DNA from 3 places in the Streptococcus sp. 20925_1_77 genome. Region 1 is predicted to be linked to each of the others. Evidence: predicted binding sites of a transcription regulator. Region 1 holds the regulator's gene; each other region holds the start of a gene.
What was found. Region 1 encodes Rex, which represses fermentation and respiration genes when NADH is low (regulators of the CRP and FNR family bind a similar motif). Its sites were predicted from a motif close to TTGTGAANTANTTCACAA; they were not measured.
Positions count from the first base shown of each region.

Region 2: a site for Rex is predicted at 4,795-4,812, ahead of O3626_RS04950 (zinc-dependent alcohol dehydrogenase family protein). Genes of this name have one in related genera too.
Region 3: a site for Rex is predicted at 2,024-2,041, ahead of adhE (bifunctional acetaldehyde-CoA/alcohol dehydrogenase). Genes of this name have one in related genera too.

Region 1 is NZ_JAPVZB010000002.1:232,370-239,018, reverse strand. It holds gene gyrA (DNA gyrase subunit A) at 1-1,459, shown strand, start outside; gene O3626_RS02470 (class A sortase) at 1,473-2,216, shown strand; gene O3626_RS02465 (porphobilinogen deaminase) at 2,386-2,664, shown strand; gene radC (DNA repair protein RadC) at 2,719-3,402, shown strand; gene O3626_RS02455 (redox-sensing transcriptional repressor Rex) at 3,455-4,102, opposite strand; gene O3626_RS02450 (DUF4649 family protein) at 4,239-4,454, opposite strand; gene O3626_RS02445 (DUF1831 domain-containing protein) at 4,456-4,803, opposite strand; gene O3626_RS02440 (cysteine desulfurase family protein) at 4,813-5,925, opposite strand; gene O3626_RS02435 (ribose-phosphate diphosphokinase) at 5,935-6,649, opposite strand, start outside.
Region 2 is NZ_JAPVZB010000006.1:48,622-55,270, reverse strand. It holds gene O3626_RS04975 (carbohydrate ABC transporter permease) at 1-147, opposite strand, end outside; gene O3626_RS04970 (ABC transporter substrate-binding protein) at 201-1,550, opposite strand; gene O3626_RS04965 (YhcH/YjgK/YiaL family protein) at 1,664-2,116, opposite strand; gene O3626_RS04960 (N-acetylmannosamine-6-phosphate 2-epimerase) at 2,278-2,976, opposite strand; gene O3626_RS04955 (hypothetical protein) at 3,147-3,533, opposite strand; gene O3626_RS04950 (zinc-dependent alcohol dehydrogenase family protein) at 3,692-4,744, opposite strand; gene O3626_RS04945 (hypothetical protein) at 4,906-5,229, opposite strand; gene O3626_RS04940 (hypothetical protein) at 5,229-5,534, opposite strand; gene O3626_RS04935 (hypothetical protein) at 5,544-6,095, opposite strand; gene adhE (bifunctional acetaldehyde-CoA/alcohol dehydrogenase) at 6,406-6,649, opposite strand, start outside.
Region 3 is NZ_JAPVZB010000006.1:41,494-48,142, reverse strand. It holds gene adhE (bifunctional acetaldehyde-CoA/alcohol dehydrogenase) at 1-1,929, opposite strand, end outside; gene O3626_RS04925 (acyltransferase family protein) at 2,332-4,134, opposite strand; gene O3626_RS04920 (membrane protein) at 4,124-4,528, opposite strand; gene O3626_RS04915 (low molecular weight protein-tyrosine-phosphatase) at 4,557-4,982, opposite strand; gene O3626_RS04910 (nucleotidyltransferase family protein) at 5,156-5,722, opposite strand; gene ruvB (Holliday junction branch migration DNA helicase RuvB) at 5,729-6,649, opposite strand, start outside.

The DNA of each region.
Region 1 (6,649 bases):
GATTCAAAACGGTGTTCCAAAGATCCTTTCTCTTCGCCAGATTTTGAGTTCTTATATTGAGCACCAAACAGAAGTGGTGACTCGCCGGACCATCTTTGATAAAGAAAAAGCTGAAGCTCGTGCCCATATTTTAGAAGGCTTGCTTATTGCTTTGGATCACATTGATGAAGTAATCCGAATCATCCGCAATAGCCAGACAGACGCTGAAGCACAAGCTGAGTTGATGTCGAAGTTCAAGCTCTCTGAACGTCAAAGTCAAGCCATTTTGGACATGCGTCTTCGTCGTTTGACCGGTTTGGAACGAGACAAGATCCAGAGTGAATATGACGACTTGGTTGCCCTGATTGCTGATTTGGCTGATATTTTGGCTAAACCAGAGCGTGTGGCGACTATCATCAAGGAAGAATTAGAAGAAGTCAAACGCAAGTTTGGCGATGCTCGTCGAACTGAGTTGATGGTAGGGGAAGTTCTTTCTCTTGAAGATGAGGACTTGATTGAAGAAACAGATGTCTTAATTACCCTTTCTAATAAAGGATACATCAAACGTTTGGACCAAGCTGAATTTACTGCACAAAAACGTGGTGGACGTGGGGTCCAAGGAACCGGTGTGAAGGACGATGACTTTGTTCGTGAATTGGTTTCTACGAGCACCCATGATCATTTGCTCTTCTTTACCAATAAGGGGCGTGTCTATCGTCTAAAAGGCTATGAGATTCCAGAATATGGTCGGACAGCTAAGGGATTGCCAATTGTCAACCTCCTAAAATTGGACGAAGGTGAATCGATTCAAACCATTATCAATGTGGAGCAAGATCGCAGTGATGAGGCTTATCTCTTCTTTACGACGCGACAAGGTGTAGTTAAGCGCACTAACGTAGCAGAATTTTCAAATATCCGTCAGAACGGTCTGAAAGCTCTGAACCTACGGGACGAGGATGAATTGATCAATGTCTTCCTTACAGATGGCAATACTGATGTCATTATCGGTACCAAATATGGATATTCAGTCCGCTTTAATGAGGCAGTAGTTCGGAATATGGGACGTTCTGCTACAGGTGTACGTGGTGTGAATCTCCGTGATGGAGACAAGGTTGTTGGGGCAAGTGTTATCACCGACCAGGACGAAGTATTGGTCATTACTGAAAAAGGGTATGGTAAGCGGACAATGGCTGGCGAATACCCAACCAAGGGCCGTGGTGGTAAAGGAATCAAAACAGCCAATATTACAGAGAAAAATGGTCCGTTAGCTGGTCTTTTAACCGTTAAAGGGGATGAAGATCTGATGATCATTACCGATACCGGAGTTATGATCCGGACAGGTGTGGCTAACATTTCTCAAACGGGTCGTTCGACTCAGGGTGTGAAAGTCATGAGACTGGATCAGGATGCGAAAATTGTGACCTTTACAACTGTACAAGCTGATGAAAAAGATGAAGAAGTAGTGGAAGAAAACGAATAGATAAGGGGACAGCATGTCACGCAAAAGAAAAAAGAAAAAGAGTTTACGTAATACTCTTATCAACATCGTTGCAACACTTTTGATTATTCTCTCGCTTCTCTTAATTTTCAATGCTCCGATCCGCAATATGATCATGGTTTGGCATACCAACCAATATCAGGTTAGCAAGGTCGATAAAAAGACTATTGATAAAAACAAAGAAGTGAAGACGAGCTTTGATTTCCAACATGTCCAGTCACTCTCGACGGAAGCCGTGATCAATGCCCAATGGCAAGCTCAAAAACTTCCTGTAATTGGGGGGATTTCGATTCCTGAATTGAACATGAACCTTCCAATTTTTAAAGGACTTGAAAACGTAGCCCTTTACTATGGAGCAGGGACTATGAAGGAAAACCAAGTCATGGGACAAGGCAATTATTCTCTTGCTAGTCACCACGTATTTGGCCTTACTGGAGCAAATGCCATGCTGTTCTCACCATTAGAGAAAGCCAAGGCTGGTATGAAGATCTACATCACGGACAAAGAAAAAATCTATACTTATGTCATCTCGTCTGTTGAGACAGTGACTCCAGACCGTGTAGATGTCATTCAAGATCGTGAAGGTGTCAATGAAATCACCTTGGTGACCTGTGAGGATGCTGCAGCGACTTACCGAACGATTGTAAAAGGAAACTTGGAAACCTCTGTTGACTATGACAAGGCTCCAAAGGACATCCTGGATTCATTTAGCAAGTCTTATAATCAAATGCAACTCTAAGAAAATAAAGCCCGAGACAGATATGTCTGGGCTTTTTCTATGTAGGAAGATAGGAGAAATTCTTGTAAAATTGTAAGAGATTGGTAATATAATGTAAGGAACTTGTCATAATATTGAGGGAAAATCAGTATATAATAGAGGAGAAAGAGTATGATAAGGAGGTAGAATAGTGACAAAAGAGCGAATTTATCATCACTTGCATCATTTCTATAATCTCTTAATAAATGATTTTCCACGAAATGGATTAATTACGAAAGGAATCTACGAAGTAGAGCAAGTCTACCAAACCTTAGAAGCCATTCCTCAGAGTCAGGAGTACTTGATCCGCTGTGAAATTCAACAGTTTTTAAAGGAGCTTGAACAAGTTCAAACAGGTTATCAGATCCGCTTTAATAAAGATGAAGCCTTAGTGTTAGATGATTTGAAGCAAGAAATCGCCTGTAAATAATGAAAGGTCGTTATTTTCTCAATTTATTACGAATTAATAAGTGAGGAGGAAATTATGTACGACATATCATTTATTGAACCATCTTTACTTCCTAGGGAGCGCTTGGTTTCTGAAGGGGTGGATAAGCTAAGTCATCAGGAATTGTTATCCATTCTCTTACGGACAGGCAACAAGCAAAGAAGCGTTTATGAGATTGCACAAGGTCTTTTGAGCTCGGTAAATAGTTTAAAGGAGTTAGGGCAATTAACCCTAGAGGAGCTACAGGAAATCTCTGGCATTGGGCGAGTGAAGGCCATCGAACTTCAGGCTGTTATTGAGTTTGGACGAAGGATTCATAAAGATGAATTAATGAGTTCCGAACAAATCATGAGTAGTCAGAAATTGGCCCATAAAATTCAACAGGAAATTGGCCATAAAAAGCAGGAGCACCTAGTTGCCCTTTATTTGAATACCCAAAATGAAATTATACATCAACAGACGATATTTATTGGAACAGTGAATCGAAGTATCGCGGAGCCGCGTGAAATCCTGCATTATGCACTGAAGCACATGGCAACCTCCATTATCTTGGCTCACAATCATCCATCTGGTGCCGTATTCCCCAGTAAAAATGATGATGAAGTCACTCAGCGAGTCTTAGAGGCCTGTGAAGTAATGGGGTTGACCCTATTGGATCATTTGATTGTATCCGAAGAAAACTACTATAGTTATCGAGAAGAAACGGATTATTTGGTATAAAAAAGGTTGGAACTTTCTTGTTCCAACCTTTTTGTTGTTGAAGTATAAGTCTTTATTCTTCGTTTTTACGCATAAAATAAAGGAGTGTTTGCAATTCACTAGTAAGATCGACATATTGGACGACGACATCCTTAGGGACTGTCAGATGTACTGGCGAGAAACTGAGAATTCCCTTGACACCTGCATCTACCAAGAGGCTAGCAACTTCTTGAGCCTTAACACTTGGAACAGTTAGAATGGCTGTTTGAATGCCTTCTTGTTTGAGTTTCTCTTTAATAGATGAAATACCGTAAATAGGAATTCCGTCTTTACTTTTAGTATTGACCAGTTCGTGATCGTCTAGATCAAACGCCATGACAATTTTCATCTTATTGCGTTCATGGAAGCGATAGTTGAGGAGGGCACTTCCCATATTTCCGATCCCAACAATAGCGACATTAGTAATAGCATTGTCATTTAAAAGATCTGCAAAGAAGTTCATCAGTTTTTTTACGTCATAACCGAATCCACGTCTTCCCAATTCACCAAAATAAGAAAAATCTCGGCGAACAGTAGCAGAGTCAATCCCAATTGCATCCGCAATTTGCTTGGAATTGGCACGCTCTATTTTTTCAGAGTTAAAGCGTTTAAAAATGCGGTAGTAGAGCGATAAGCGTTTTGCTGTTGCGCGTGGAATTGGAGTATTTTTATCATGTTTCACAATATCACAACCTTTCCCTCTTATTGTATAGGAAGATTGTGAAAAAATCAACTATCTAGAATGGTTTTTCAAAAATATTTTTGTCTAAAGAAAAAGCTGATGGCGATGGGAGAGTTCCATCAGCATCAGCATCAGCTTAGTTTTCAGCTTGCTCTACCTTTTTCAAAAAAGCATAGAGCCCATCGACCCTCCCCGTATAGGGGAGTTTTTCACCCTTGTATTCAATGGATACGATTGAGTAAGAGTCAGGCAAGGTTACACAGCCTGAAAAAGCTAGGATGCAGGCTGCAAGGTTGGGATAAGTAGTTGTTCGTTCTACTTGGTAAGCGTCGATATAAGTTAGGGTTACCATATTAAACCTCTGTTTTGTTGAAAATTTCTCTTTCGACGAGACTATCCATTAAGAAATAGAATTTTTGTTGGATAATATCATTTTCTGGATTTTTAAAGATATTAACCAGGCGAAGCCCAGACTTGTCTGTAATATTGATCTTAAAACCTGTCAAATCTTTATTGAAAATGATTTTAAGTAGGAAGCCTTCGCCGCTATTTGGAACGGCTTCGAGCAAACGATTTAACTCGTAATTTCCAACTTTTGTAACAGCAAATGTATTGTCACGTAAGGTATATTTTTTTACATTTGGGTGTAGACTATAGGTATATTTGCAGTCTTTCAATGAAACACTTGTTTCAAAAGCCATATTGTTCTCCTATGATAAAATTTCTTTTAGTTTTGAGAGGAAGTCTTGAACCTCCTCTACGGTATTGAGTTCTGAAAAACTAATTCGAAGGGATTCTTTTAGACGTGAGCTATCTTTTCCATAGAGCGCCTCAAGGACATGGCTGGGTTGCACTGTACCAGCGGTACAAGCAGAACCTGTAGAGACAGAAATTCCAGCAAGATCGAGTCGCATCAATAAGACATCATTTTGGACACCTGGAAAGCCAAGATTCCAAACAAATGGAAGATGATCGTCATTCGCATTTACGTAGTAGTCGTAGGCTGCTAAACCATTGACTAGCTCTTGGCCGAGTTTTTGAACCTGGTTGAAATTTTCTTCTTGATGAAGTGTAGCTTGCTGAAGCGCGGTTGCCATCCCGACAATAGAAATGAGATTTTCCGTGCTGGCTCTCATTTTACTTTCCTGATCACCACCATGGATGAGATTATCAAAATCTGGGACGGCTGCATAAAGGAAACCGACTCCCTTAGGACCATGGAATTTGTGGGCAGAAGCACTGAGAAAATCAATCCCTAACTCTTCGGTATAGACAGGGACTTTCCCAATTGCTTGGACAGCATCAACATGAAAGGCAGCGGGATGATTTTTTAAGAGTTCACCGATTTCTTTAATCGGTAGAAGATCTCCAGTCTCGTTATTGGCAAACATGGTAGAGACAAGGATGGTATCCGGTCTAAGAGCTGCCTTGATATCACTAGCCTGAATACGCCCTTCTCTTGGTTGGACGATCGTGACTTCAAATCCGAAACGTTCTACAAGATATTCGATGGGTTCAAGAACCGCATGGTGTTCCAAAGCGGTCGTAATGATGTGTTTGCCATCTGCTTGGTGTTTCAAGCAGTAGCCTTTTATAACGGTATTATTACTTTCTGATCCACCTGAAGTGAAGAAAATACGATTTGGAAGAGTATGGAGAGACTGAGCAATTTGCTCGCGAGATTCTCGGAGAAGTTTACTAGCCATCCGTCCATGAGCATGAAGGCTCGATGGATTTCCAAAAGTGGTCTTCATAGTTTCAGACATTTTATCAATGACTTCAGGTAGAAGGGGAGTTGTTGCGGCATTATCAAAATATATCACATTAAGACCTTATTTCTTATGGTAGGCAAATAGAGGACTAACAGGTTTTCTTTCTTGAATGCGAACAATAGCTTCAGCGATCAGTTCGCTAGCTGTCAGATAGTTAATATTTTTTGGTGTTGGTCCATTTGGAGCAACAGAATCGGTTACTAAGATTTCTTTGATCGGAGCTTGGTCTAATAATTCAACAGCTCCTTTTACAAATAAACCATGGCTTGATACAGCATAAATTTCAGTAGCACCTTCGCGTTCGACGATTTTCGCAGCTTCTGAGAATGTCTTACCAGTATTGAGGATATCGTCAATCAAGATCGCTTTCTTATCTTTGACATCCCCGATAATATAGCCATAATCACGGTTTGCATCATCTTGCTCGTAATCAATGATCGCAATCGGTGCATCAAGATATTCAGCTAAACTACGAGCCCGTTTAACACCTGAGTTTTTAGGGCTGACGACTACAACATCAGGACCAGTTAGACCTTTGTTGATGTAGTGTTCTGCAAAAAGAGGAATGGTAAAGAGGTTATCCACGGCAATATCGAAGAAACCTTGGACTTGCACTGCATGGAGATCCAGAGTGACGACACGATCCACCCCAGCTTTGACCAACATATTTGCGACAAGCTTAGCAGTAATTGGTTCGCGAGGAGCAGCAGTCCGGTCTTGGCGGGCATAACCGAAGTAAGGCATGACCACATTGACAGTATTTGCGCTGGCCCGT
Region 2 (6,649 bases), on a different contig from region 1:
TACAAATTTATACCTTGGCATGATCAAATGTTTGTTTGTAAAGCTAAAATAGATGCTGGAGAAAAATGGATAAACAAATAATAGTCCAACAATGATAATAGCAGGTAATACAAACACCCATCGAGTCAAATTTCTATTTTTGACCATATGCTTATTCCTCTCTAAAAACAGAGGCCACATAATTGTAGCCTCTGCTATCATTATTTAACATCAACTGCTACAGTTTCAAATAAATCATTCAATTGTTTTTCTGCATCCTTAGCAGCCTCCATTGGATCTTTACCATTTGTAATAATATCTTGGAACATTTGTTCAATGATATGTTGGTTTGTTAACATTCCAGCTTGAACACTTGGACCATTTTCATATCCAATAGCTGTACCTTTTTCTGCTGCTTTTGTAATAACTTCTTCTGCATGTTGGAATTTCTTACGGATGTCATTATCTTTATAGGCTGGATCATCGCTAATTCCTTTGATGGCAGGCAACATTCCAACAGGAGTTGAATCCAAGAAACGAATGTAGTCTTTCTTTTCATACAAAGATTCTAAGAATGCCTTCGCTACTTCTGGATGTTTTGAATTCTTCCAAACTACCAATGGAATATTAGAAGTTTCAATACCATAATCTTTATCTGATTCTTTTACTTTTGGAATCGGATAAGCATCAATCGCATCAATTAGTTGAGGACTATTTGCTTGGATACCACCAATATGGAATCCTGAGTTAAAGTCAAAGGCTGTCTTTCCTTGATAGAACAAAGTAGCTTGTTGCAAGACATTAAAGTTCAATGAATCTTTAGGAGAAAATTCCTTGTACATTTTCACCCAATATTTAATTCCATCTTGAGCCAATTTGCTTGTCAAGTTAGCTTTCAAATCTTTTGTCAACAGACTTCCACCACCGCTTCGTACGTAGAAATTCAAGAAGCGTGTCCCCATCAAATCATTTGTCCCAAAAGGAACAGACAATCCATAAACTCCATTTTCTTTTAATTTTTTAGAAGCTTCATACAACTGGTCCCATGTTTTTGGAACTTCAATATTATATTGTTTCAATAAATCAGTGCGAACCCACATGACCTGAGCATGTGAATACAAAGGAACGGAATAAAAATTGCCATCAACCTTCGCTTCATCTAATGCTGTTTTATTAAATTTATCTTCTCCGATTTTCTTAACAGAATCATTCAATGGAACTAAAGCATCTGAATTGACCATTTCCATAACTTGGTTTGGTAATGCTGTACTAATATCTGGAACATTGCCATTCGCTAAACCTGTTGTCCATTTTGTATAAAAGTCATTCCACGAGAAGGTTTCAATTTTAATTTTAACTTTTGGATGCTTCTTCATGAACTCATCAGCTGATTTTTGAATACTTTCTAACCGAGGTCCCTGAGTAAATGAGTGCCACATTACAATTTCACCAGATAATTCTCCAGATTTATTACTTCCTTCTGCATCATTTTTTGAAGATGAACATGCAGTGACAAACAATGCGAATAACGCGAGAACCAAAGCGAAAAGAATTTTCTTACTATTTTTCATTGTTTTCCTCTTTCTATTTTTAATACAAAATATGTAATCAGTGCTTTGAAGCCTTAACTTCTCCGAAAAAACTAACTATATCGCTTATCTCCTCCATTTTCTATTTGACATATCTAATCAATCGCAATTTTGAATAGATACTTTCTGACTATTTCTTCCTGACCTGAATAGCCATTTGGTTGGTGAGGTTCACCAGGGAAGAAGACTGCAAAATTATGATAGCCCAAATGAAGTGGATAGAATTTCTCACAATGAACAAAGCCAATATCACTTGCTTCATCAAATGGAATAGCTTCATCTAGGATACGGGAACCGTAGCTAGAAAATTCATGTCCTTCAACTAATAAATGAAGGTCGGCATAACGGCGATGATGTTCAAAGCGATCATTTTCATCTTTGTTAAGGGTGTTTTCTTGGACAACGAGAAAGACCTTGTCACCGTCGATATCATATCTCCCTAGCTCAAAAGAATCTTTCCGGTGTTCATAGAGAAAATCAATCGCTTGATCCAGATTAGGATGAATCCCTTTGTACAATTTTATGTTTATTAAATCATCAAATATCATCTATTTCTCCTTTTACACTAGATTTATGTTGCAGAAAGTTAAGCAAATATGACTTCCTTCTTGAAATCTTCATCGTTATCCTTCACTGAAACATTCTCATTAAATGAATTCGACTACTCTCTATTCGGTCTCCTCCTCCTTCAATCTACTGTTTTGTTTTCTCATTTTAAGGCTGCGACGAAGCGCTCTGTAATCTCTTTTGGTCGGGTAATGGCACCACCTACAACGATACCGCGAACCCCGAGATCATGGATTTTCTTGGCCTGATCCGGATAGTGGATCTTGCCTTCTGCGATGACATCTACTCCTGCTTGGCAGAGACTATGGATCAGTTCAAAATCTGGACCATCAACCTTTGGACTGTAGTCTGTATAGCCCGAAAGGGTTGTTCCGACAAAGTCCACTCCCGCTTCGACAGCTGTCAATCCTTCTTCCAGAGTCGAAATATCAGCCATCAAGAGTTGGTCTGGATATTTCTCTTTGACTTGATGGATAAAGTCACTCATCGAAAGCCCATCATGACGCGGACGTTTGGTACAATCAAGCGCAATGACCGCGATATCCAAAGCTGCCAACTCATCGACTTCTTTCATGGTAGCCGTGATAAAGGGTTCTTCAGGTGGGTAATCGCGTTTGATAATCCCAATGATCGGTAACTTGGTCACTTCCTTTATTTCCTTGATATCCCGGACACTATTGGCTCGGATCCCGACAGCTCCACCCTGCTCAGCCGCTTTGACCAAGAGAGGAATGACTCCTCCTGCTTCTGTATAGAGCGGTTCATGAGGGAGGGCTTGACAAGAAACAATGATGCCGTCTTTGATTTGTTCAATCAGTTCATCTTTTGTAATCTTTGACATAACTCCTTCTCCTTTGATAATAAGGCAACTCGAGTACTTGTAAATTGATTATAATCTATTTTTAAAGCGCTTACAATATTAATCGTGCAATTGGATTATAGTTTCACATTTTAGGGGAAAATAAAAAGATCTCTGAAACTAGTTTCAGAGATCTAGGACATGGTGATTCCTTAGGCCATCTTTTGAGTCGCTTTTTCCTTTACGACAAATACAAATCCGATAGAGCCGACAACGGCTCCAAGCAAGATCCAATAGACCATATCCGATGAAGCCATTGGGCCTGCCAAGAGACCTGCTAATAAAAAGAGATCGATATACAGTCGGGTATCCCGATAAAAGGTCCAATTGAAATGGTAGCTACCTTCTGGATACTGACGCGTCGATACAGGCGGTTGAAAGACCTGCAGCAAGATCAAAATCCCAACAAAAGCAAGATAAGCTAGGCTAACTACCGAAAGCGGAGCCCGCATCGTCAACGCCACAGCCGCTAAAAGCAAGACCAAGATCCAGAAATGGAAGTCCATCCAGAATTCACGATGATAACAAAACCGTTTCATAAGATCACACCTTTCTCTTTATGTAATCGTTTTCTGTACTTCTATTATAAGACAACAAATTTATTTTGCAAGGAATCATTGGCTTTTGGGGGTTGAAAATAGGACCAGAATATCTCTGGTCCGTCTAAAAAAACTATGAACAAATATTAGTTGCCACTTCATTCACTGATATCATTTTCGATAATCACCTTGAGAGCATGGTTTTCACCCGCATGTTTAAAGACATCATAGGCTTTTTCAACTTCTGAGAGTTTGAAGTGGTGGGTGATGAGCTTAGTCGCATCGATCTTGCCTGATTTCAAGACATTGAGTAACATTTCAGTAGTATTGGCATTGACAAGACCGGTGTTGAGGGTAATGTTCTTGATCCACAAATCATCCAAATTGAAGCTAACCGGTTTTCCGTGGACACCGACATTAGCGATGTGTCCACCGACAGAGATGACGTTTTGGCAGACATCAAAGGTAGCAGGATAGCCCACACATTCCATGGAGATATCGACACCACGACCTTCGGTCACTTCATTGATAAAGGCCTTGATTTCAGCGATATCGCTGGAGCAGATGGTGTGAGTTGCCCCAAATTTCTTAGTTGCTTCAAGACGAGATTCAGACAAGTCCACCATGATAATCGTAGCTGGTGAGAAGAATTGAACGGTCAAAAGTGCTGCAAGACCGATCGGACCAGCTCCAACGATACAGACATTATCACCTGGTTTTACATGAGATGGGAGGACCCCAATTTCATAAGAGGTTGGGAGAATATCTGAGAGCATGACCAAGGCTTCGTCATCCACAGTTTCAGGCGCATGATAAAGACTTCCATCCGCATGTGGAATGTGGACATACTCTGCTTGGGTTCCGTTGATCAAGTGACCTAAAATCCAACCACCATCTTCACAGTGAGAAGGCAAACTACGTTTACAGTAGTAGCAGGTATTACAAGCTGTGACACAAGAGATGATAACCTTGTCGCCCACCTTGAAGTTATTCACTGCATCGCCGACTTCTTCTACGATCCCGATTCCTTCGTGGCCTAAAATTGTGCCTTCCTTACAAGCTGGCACATCTCCTCCTAGGATGTGAAGGTCTGTCCCACAGATGGTTGTCTTCAAGACTCGCACAATGGCATCCGTTGGATTTTTGATCACTGGCTTTGGTTGATCCAGCAGTTGCAGATTGCCTGCAGATACATAAGTTGCAGCTTTCATAAGCGACTCCTCTTTTGTTGGTTTGATAAAACCATTTTATTTTCGTTTCTTTGTGAATATTATAACATACTAAGTAAGCGCTTGCAAGAATTTATGAGCACATTTTTAAAAGTTTTTTGAGCAAACAAAAACATTCCTCTTATCTCTACCAGAGGAATGTTTCAATCACCTTGTTCTAATTGTTGACGCTGCTTATAGTACTCTTGCTGCTCGCGCTCGCGCTCTTCTTCTAAACGCTCTTCATAGCGCTTGAGTTCTGCCTCAAACTCTTCTTGCAAGGCAAATAAACGCTCCAAGCCACTTTGGGCCTCCGCACTTGGCGCTTGAAAATGAAGGGCACTCAGCCAGTCCACTAAATTTTCTGTATGTTGACGGACATCCATACGCATATCCGCATAATCCCACTCCAACTCGCTAAGCTTTTGATTGAAGCGGTAATGTCGATCTTCTAGTTGTTCTAATTCACTATTTCCTGAATGGTACATCACATACCTCCTTTAATCGGACTCAATAAAATCGGCTTCTTCACTGATTTCAGTGCTGTTTCTACCGCGTCCGCTGCTCCTCCTGTAAATCCGTCTTTCAAATCACTAACTAAGGTCGTTGTGGCAAAAGAGCGCATTTTTTCGGATTGACCGCTCAAAGTCACCTGCAAACTCATCCCTTCCAACATCATCAAGGCTTTTTGCGTTGCAATCAAACTCCGAATTGCAATCCGCTCTTGCTCCTTTTTAATCTCTCGATGGAGCTCCTCAATGCGTTCTCTATCCTCTCCCAGGATCTCTAACATCTTTTTCTCCTACTTATGAAAATCAAAGGCCACTGCTTGTCCCTTGTCCAAGTCCACCAATTGGGCTGATGCAGCCTCCAGTTGCCCTGCCAAATCTGACAGACGTGTCGAGTAGGCCTTTGCTTGAGCCAGGTTTTCCGCCTCGACCGCTTGGTCCCAGCAAGTATCCATGGAGAACTCTCCTAATAGTTGCTCCACTTCTGCATCTGTTAAAAACTGAGCCATGCTGTGGGCCATTTGTGACACCTCCGCAACCTTATGGGAAACCGTCTCCTTGGCCACTTCTAGCTGATCTTTGAGCTCGGCCTCAAAAACCGTCGCTTGCGCTGAAGCATTTTGTGCTACTGCCAGTACCAATTCCTCTCGTAATTGAATGGTCTGGGTACCAGATGCCCCTGCCAATTGCTGATGGAGGCTCGGAATACTTGGCCTTTCCTGTCCATACATGGAGACCACCGAGGCAGATGATGGCTGATTTTCTGAAGCGGACGTTGCCCGATCTCGTTGGGGCATTTCAATAATTTTCTGCGCCTGATCTTGCACTTCACCTTCTAACTCCATTTGAGATGGCCTCCTTTCTTGGATTTGTTTTTTCGTTTCCTATAACTGAAAAACTATCCTAGCCCTTCAGCTACAGGCAGATTCACACACTATAGGGTAACATAAATTAGCCCGGAATGCTATAAAAATAACACAATTTCTGAAAAAAAGTCTAATTTTTATGAAAAAATGGTTCGGAGGTCTGAAAAGCAAAAAAAGACAGGCAATTCCTCAGCTCCCTTTTTTCGATTGAAACCTGAAAAGGCCATCAAAAATCCCCCGCTCTTTTGAGCGAGGGATAGCTGATAAACATCAGTTGTTCCTTGGCGTCTTATTTACGACGTCCTGGGCGTTCCTTGTAACCATAGTAAGCATCTTCGATGATTTCTTGCATATGGTCTACCATTGGAAGACGTGGGTTAGCTGGTGAACATTGATCTTCGTAAGCAAGGAAGGCCAATTCACGAGAATGTTTCTTCCATTCTTTTTCATCGATGCCTTGTGCTTTGAAGTTCATTTCGATACCACAGCGTTCACCAAGTTCGTACACAGCTTTTGCGTAAGCTTCAACGGCT
Region 3 (6,649 bases), on a different contig from region 1:
AGTCAATGAGTAGTCTGCGATTGGGTATTTACGGTTGTTTGCTTTATCAGAGATAACGGCAAATGGAGTTACTTCAGATCCTGTACCAGATGTTGTTGGGATGGCGATGAATTTCGTCTTCTTACCAAGCAATGGGAACTTGAAGGCACGTTTACGGATATCCATGAATTTTTGAACCAAGTCACGGAAGTCCACTTCTGGTTGTTCGTAGAAGAGCCACATAACTTTGGCCGCATCCATTGGTGATCCACCACCAAGAGCAATGATCGTATCTGGTTTGAAGGCACGCATGATCTCTGTACCACGTTCAACAGTTGTGATATCTGGATCTGGTTCTACGTCTGCAAAGATTTGGTAAACCACCTTGTTGCGACGAAGGTCAAGCTGTTCGATGATGCGATCAAGGAAACCAAGCTCTACCATAGCGTGGTCTGTAACGATCATGACACGTTCAACGTCACGACATTTTTGTAGGTATTCAATTGAATCACGTTCAAAGTATGTTTTTGAAGGTAGTTTCATCCATTGCATGTTATTTCTCCGGCGTCCGACTTTTTTGATATTCAAGAGGTTGATGGCACTAACATTGTCCCCAACAGAGTTGCGTCCGTAAGAACCACATCCAAGTGTTAGTGATGGCAAGAAGGCATTGTAAACATCCCCGATACCACCGAAAGTCGAAGGAGAGTTGCAGATAACACGAATAGCTTTAACTGCTTTACCAAATTCTTTTGTCAATTCTTCGTCTGCTGTATGGATCGCAGCTGAGTGTCCAAGACCGTTGAATTCAACCATTTGGCGTGCTTTGTTAATTCCGTCTTCACGGCTTTCAGATTTCAAGACAGCGATGACTGGTGACAATTTTTCACGAGTCAACGGTTCTTTTTCACCAACTTCTTTACATTCTGCAGCAAGGATATTGGTTCCTTCTGGGACTGAGAAGCCAGCTTGTTCAGCGATCCATGCTGCTGGTTTCCCAACGATGTCCGCATTCAACTTCGCACCCGCACAGTTTTTGCTGTTAGCTTTCACACCGAAGCAGAACTCTTCAAGAAGGGCTTTTTCTTTTTTGTTGACAAAGTAAGTATGGTAAGATTTGAATTCTTCAACAAACTCATCGTAGATTTCTTTATCGATGATAACCGCTTGTTCAGACGCACAGACCATACCGTTGTCAAATGACTTAGACATGACGATATCGTGGGCTGCTTGGCGGATGTTGGCTGATTTTTCAACGTAAGCAGGTACGTTTCCGGCACCAACCCCAAGAGCTGGTTTTCCACAAGAATAAGCGGCTTTCACCATGGCGTTCCCACCGGTCGCGAGGATCGTAGCAACTCCCTCGTGGTTCATCAGGGCACTCGTTGCTTCCATAGAAGGTTGGGTAATCCATTGCACACAGTTCTCAGGTGCTCCAGCTGCAATTGCTGCATCGCGTACGATTTGTGCTGCATGAGCAGATGATTCTTGAGCAGATGGGTGGAAGGCAAAGACGATAGGGTTCCGTGTCTTCAATGAAATCAAGGCTTTAAAGATTGCTGTTGAAGTTGGGTTTGTTGTAGGAGTGATCCCGCAGACAACTCCGACTGGCTCAGCAATAAGAGTCAAACCAGTGACGTCATCTTCTGAAATGACACCAACTGTCTTGGTGTGACGCATGTTGTTTACAACGTGCTCACAAGCGAACAAGTTTTTAGTCGCCTTGTCTTCAAAGACTCCACGACCAGTTTCTTCATAGGCATGAAGAGCAAGCTCACCGTGTGCGTCAAGAGCCGCTACAGATGCTTTTGCAACAATGTAATCTACTTGCTCCTGATCCAATTTGCGCATTTCTTCAAGCGCTACGAGCGCTTTTTGCACCAACTCGTCTACGTGTTTTTCAGCAGCGAGTTTCTTTTCTTCAGGTGAGAGAGTTTTTTTATCAGCCATTTGATGCTTTCCTCCAATGTTTGAAACCCTTATCCTTTTCCGGAACTTTTTCTTGTTTTCAGAAACTTTCAAGAATAGTGTAAGAAATTTCGATTTGTTAATTATTTCACAATATAATTGTACTCTATTTTGAGATTTTTGTAAACACTTCCAAGCAACTTTCACAAAGATTTTTTTGAAGTTTGTGAAAATTTTATCAATCCTATTGCTGTGAAAGTAATCATCTAGCAAAATTGTGAAAAAATAATTAAAAAATTTTTTTCTTCACAAAGTGATATTTTCAATTGATTTATGTAAGCGTTTTCTTAATCTTACTAAAAAAAGCAGCTTTTTACAAGTAAAAAGTTGCTTTTTGTTTTATTTTGTTAGGATTTGTTTTGTTTCAGTTTCAGAGAAGCATTTTTACTTCTTGACCGGACCCTTTTCGGCCTTATCAAGGGCTTCTTTGACTGTTTGAGCATAGAGTTCCCCACCATTGGTTTCCATATTGAAGTGAACAGAGTCTGTTCCCACCCAAATGTTTGGATTTTCAATTGCTACTTGGTACCAGTCCGCAATGGTGATAAAGTCGTATTTCTTTGCTAGTTCCAACTCATAAAGACGGGTTTGAACCGATTCACTGGACTGATCGTTGGCATAGCGACCATCATATGGTGTCACAAGGATCAGGCGACGGCCTTTTGGAAGTTTCTCAACATACTGATCCAGCAATTCTTTGTAGTTGCTTACAGTATTGGTTCCTAGGGCAATGACCACATTTTTTAGGAGAACTTTATTGGAGATGTCAGTCTCAAAGACCTTCATTCCATTTTCCAACTGACGACTCACCACTGCATCAATCTGGATGCCAGGGATGGCTTTAGTCAGGTAGTCCTGCGCTCGCAAGTTAACCGAATCACCGATCATGGTCACACCATTTGAGACGTTATAGTCTGTTGCAGTCGCATTGTCCACCTGTGTCCGTGTGACCTGCATTTTGCTGTCTGCTTGATTGAGCCCACTCACTACCAAACTCTCATCAAAAGCTCCGACGGTTGGTGCAAAGGCAGAGATTCCGATCATCAAGAGTGCCAGTGGAATCATGAGGTAAAAGATAGGCTTGGTCAAAAAACTCAGATCCATCTTCATACCAAAGACACGAGGCTCCTTGCCTGCAATGGTTGGCTCTAAAATATAGAAGGAAAGAGCCGTTAGAATCAAGGAAACGATCGTCGTCACAAGGGCTGCCATCATATTTCCCAAGTGTTGAGAAAAGATGATAAAGAAAGGCCAGTGGAAAAGATAGACACCATAACTGGTATCTGCCAAGAAATTGAGGATGGCTGGTTCCTTTTTATCTGGTGTCTTTTCATGGAGAATACGGGCCGACAGAATCATGGCACAAGCTGCGATTGTCGCTGCTAAAAAGCCAAACAGATAAGTCCACAAGCTATCAAATGGCAAGAAAAGACTGAGCACAAACAAGAAGGCAAAGCTTCCACCCAAGACCGACAAAGTCTTTTTCATACTCCAAGACTGCACCAGCTTTGTAAAGTTCGGGCTGACATTAGCAATCCCTGTTACCGTTGCTAGGCACGATCCCGCAAAGAAGGGGAAGATGTGAGTGAAACTAGAGAAATAGATAGTGGAGAAGTTAGCTGTCAGAAAGGCGCGGATGAACATGGACAAGAAGGTAAAGAGAAAGAGCCCGCTGGATGCTAAGAAGAGCATACCTCGGTACTTTCCTACCGTCTTAGCCCGCTTAGCCAAAAACCATGCCAGAAGCGCCCATAGTACATAGTAATGCACTTCTAGGGCCAAACTCCAGGTATGAAGAAAGAGATGCGGAATGAAGTTGCTTTCGTAACTACCACCAGTTGCCATCTCAAAGAAATTGGTCACAAAACCAAAGACCGCTGCAATCTGTGTCCCAATACCAGCCACGTAGTCCCGTTGCACCATAAAGGTAAAGGGCATCACGACCAAGACCATAAAGACAAGAGGCGGTACGATCCGGTAAAAGCGCCGTTTCAAGAAAGACAAGTAGTCGATTCCTTGCTTGCGCGCAAATTCATCGATCAAGAGCGCTGTAATCAAAAATCCTGAGAAGGTGAAGAAAATATCTACCCCAATGAAGCCTCCAGGAAAGGCTTTTTGGAAGAAATGGTAAAGCAATACCAATAAGAGTCCTGTAACACGGACGAGTGAAAACCATTTAATGCGCATTTTGATAAATCCCCTGCTTGAATGTTCCTTTGTATACGACGTTGGCTTCTGTGGTTAAGGTGCCTTTGCCCTCTGGCTGACCATTGACAAACTGCCCTTCATAGGTCCAACCAGCCTTGGACTTAAACTTACCATAACCACTAAAGGAGCCATTGACGAGGTTGCCTGTATAGGTATCGCCGTTTTTAAAGGTGACGGTTCCCTTGCCATTCATCTTGCCACGGACTAGACTTCCGTCGTAACGGATCGCCCCCTTGTCCAAGGTCAAGACACCCTGACCTGGAATGGCCGAAAAGAAAACCATCAAAGCAGATAAGACAATCACTACTAATGCTGCTATTTCTAAATTTTTTCGCGTCAGATAGACCTTATAAGTCTCATAAAATTCTTTCATATTCTGTATTCTCTCACATCTCAAACTCTTAAGAAGTTGCTAGCTGATCCAACCAGGCCTTACAGCCAGTCAGAACTCTAGAATAGGTCTCCTCAAAATCACCCGTATACCATGGATCTGGCACACTTTCAGCAGCAAAAAGATGAATCTTGTGCTCTGTTCCCGCAGGAGCCATTTGCTTCAGATCTGCTACATTGTTTTCGTCCATCCCTAGGATCACATCAAAGTTGTAAAAATCCTCTTCTTTGATCTGTAAAGAAGTCTTGGCTGGATCATATGGGACCTGGTGTTGTTGAAAGATTTTCTGGGTTCCCCGATGGATGGGATTGCCATGTTCCCAACTAGAGGTGGCCCGACTTTCAACCTCATACTGATCGGTCAAGTCCTTCATGACAAACTCCGCCATGGGGCTCCGACAAATATTTCCTAAGCAGACAAAGACGATTTTTTTCATGATTCCACCTAACTCCTTGTTCGGACTGCCCAACCTAGCTGAGCACTTCGCTTTCCACTATGGAAAACCAGCATACTATTACTATTATAACAAAAATGTGACAGAAAGATGACGAAGGGGCTCTATCATTTTAAAGAAAAATCAGATTCCTTTTTCAAATCTGATTTTTTTCTCTATTTTGGAAAACGAACCTCTAATTGAGGCCATTTGGTCTGCCAATTCTTCTTTTTCATTCGCTCTGTATAAACCGCCAAGCGCTCTGGGCTGGCTAAAAAATGTGGAGTCGGCTCAACGATAAAGTCTTCTACATCCCTTGTCCCATAGGGGAGAAAGAGCTCCAACTGACCATCTTTCCTTAAGCGAACCGCAAGAGCCGTACACCGCTCGGGGTATTTGGAAACAGCATCACAGGCACTTTTGTAGGGAGCTGTCCCTGGGCTATGTTGGTGCATGTAGACTTGGTTTTTGACTTCCCAAGCGTACTGAGGATAGGTCCTCTTTAATTCTTGCTCGATCTGGAGAGTCTCCTCATAGCTGATCGTAGGATCATAAAAGACCAGATCCAGATCAGTTGTCGCATCAAACCCTGGTCTTCCAGAGAGCTGGTTCCAGATGAAATTTCGCACCGCGCCCGCTGCAAGCCAGGCATCTGCCAAGCCTAGATCTCGAATAATAGTCAAGACGTCCATCATCTCTTGATCCGCTTGGATTTGTTCTACGATTGCTTCTTCCGTCAGCATCTTCTTCTAGTCTCCATTGTAGGGATAACCCAGGTGTTCATAGGCCTTGCGAGTCGCCACGCGCCCTGTCCGGGTCCGCATGATAAAGCCTTTCTGAATTAAGTAAGGCTCATACATATCTTCTACGGTCTCCCTCTCTTCGGCAATATTGACTGATAGAGTCCCAAGGCCGACCGGGCCACCACCGTACATTTCAATCATAGTGCGCAGGATCTTTTGATCGACATAGTCCAGTCCTTCATGGTCCACATCCAGCATGGAGAGGGCCTTGTCAGTAATGGTATCGTCAATCAAGCCATCGCCCATAATCTGAGCAAAATCGCGCACCCGTTTCAGCAACCGGTTGGCAATCCGAGGGGTCCCACGACTACGAAGAGAAAGCTCTTCGGCAGCTTCGTGGGTAATTTCCATCTCAAAGATCTCGGCGGTCCGCTCGACAATCTCTGTCAGATCATCTTGCTCGTAGTATTCCATATGCCCCGTAATTCCAAAGCGAGCGCGCAAGGGATTGGACAGCATACCCGCTCGCGTCGTCGCCCCAATCAAAGTGAAGGGAGGAAGGTCCAGATGGACACTCCGGCTAGTCTCGCCAGCACCAATCATGATATCGATGTAAAAATCTTCCATGGCGCTGTAAAGCACTTCTTCAACCGACATAGGAAGACGGTGGATCTCATCGATAAAGAGAACATCCCCCGGCTCTAGGTCATTAAGAATGGCTACCAAGTCACCAGCCTTTTCAATGACAGGACCCGAAGTCTGCTTGAGATTGACGCCCAGTTCATTGGCAATGACAAAAGCCATGGTGGTTTTCCCAAGCCCCGGAGGGCCAAAAAGAAGAACATGATCCAGCGCTTCATCCCGAAGCTTAGCTGCCTCAATAAAGATTTTTAGCTGGTCCTTGACCTTATCCTGGCCGATATATTC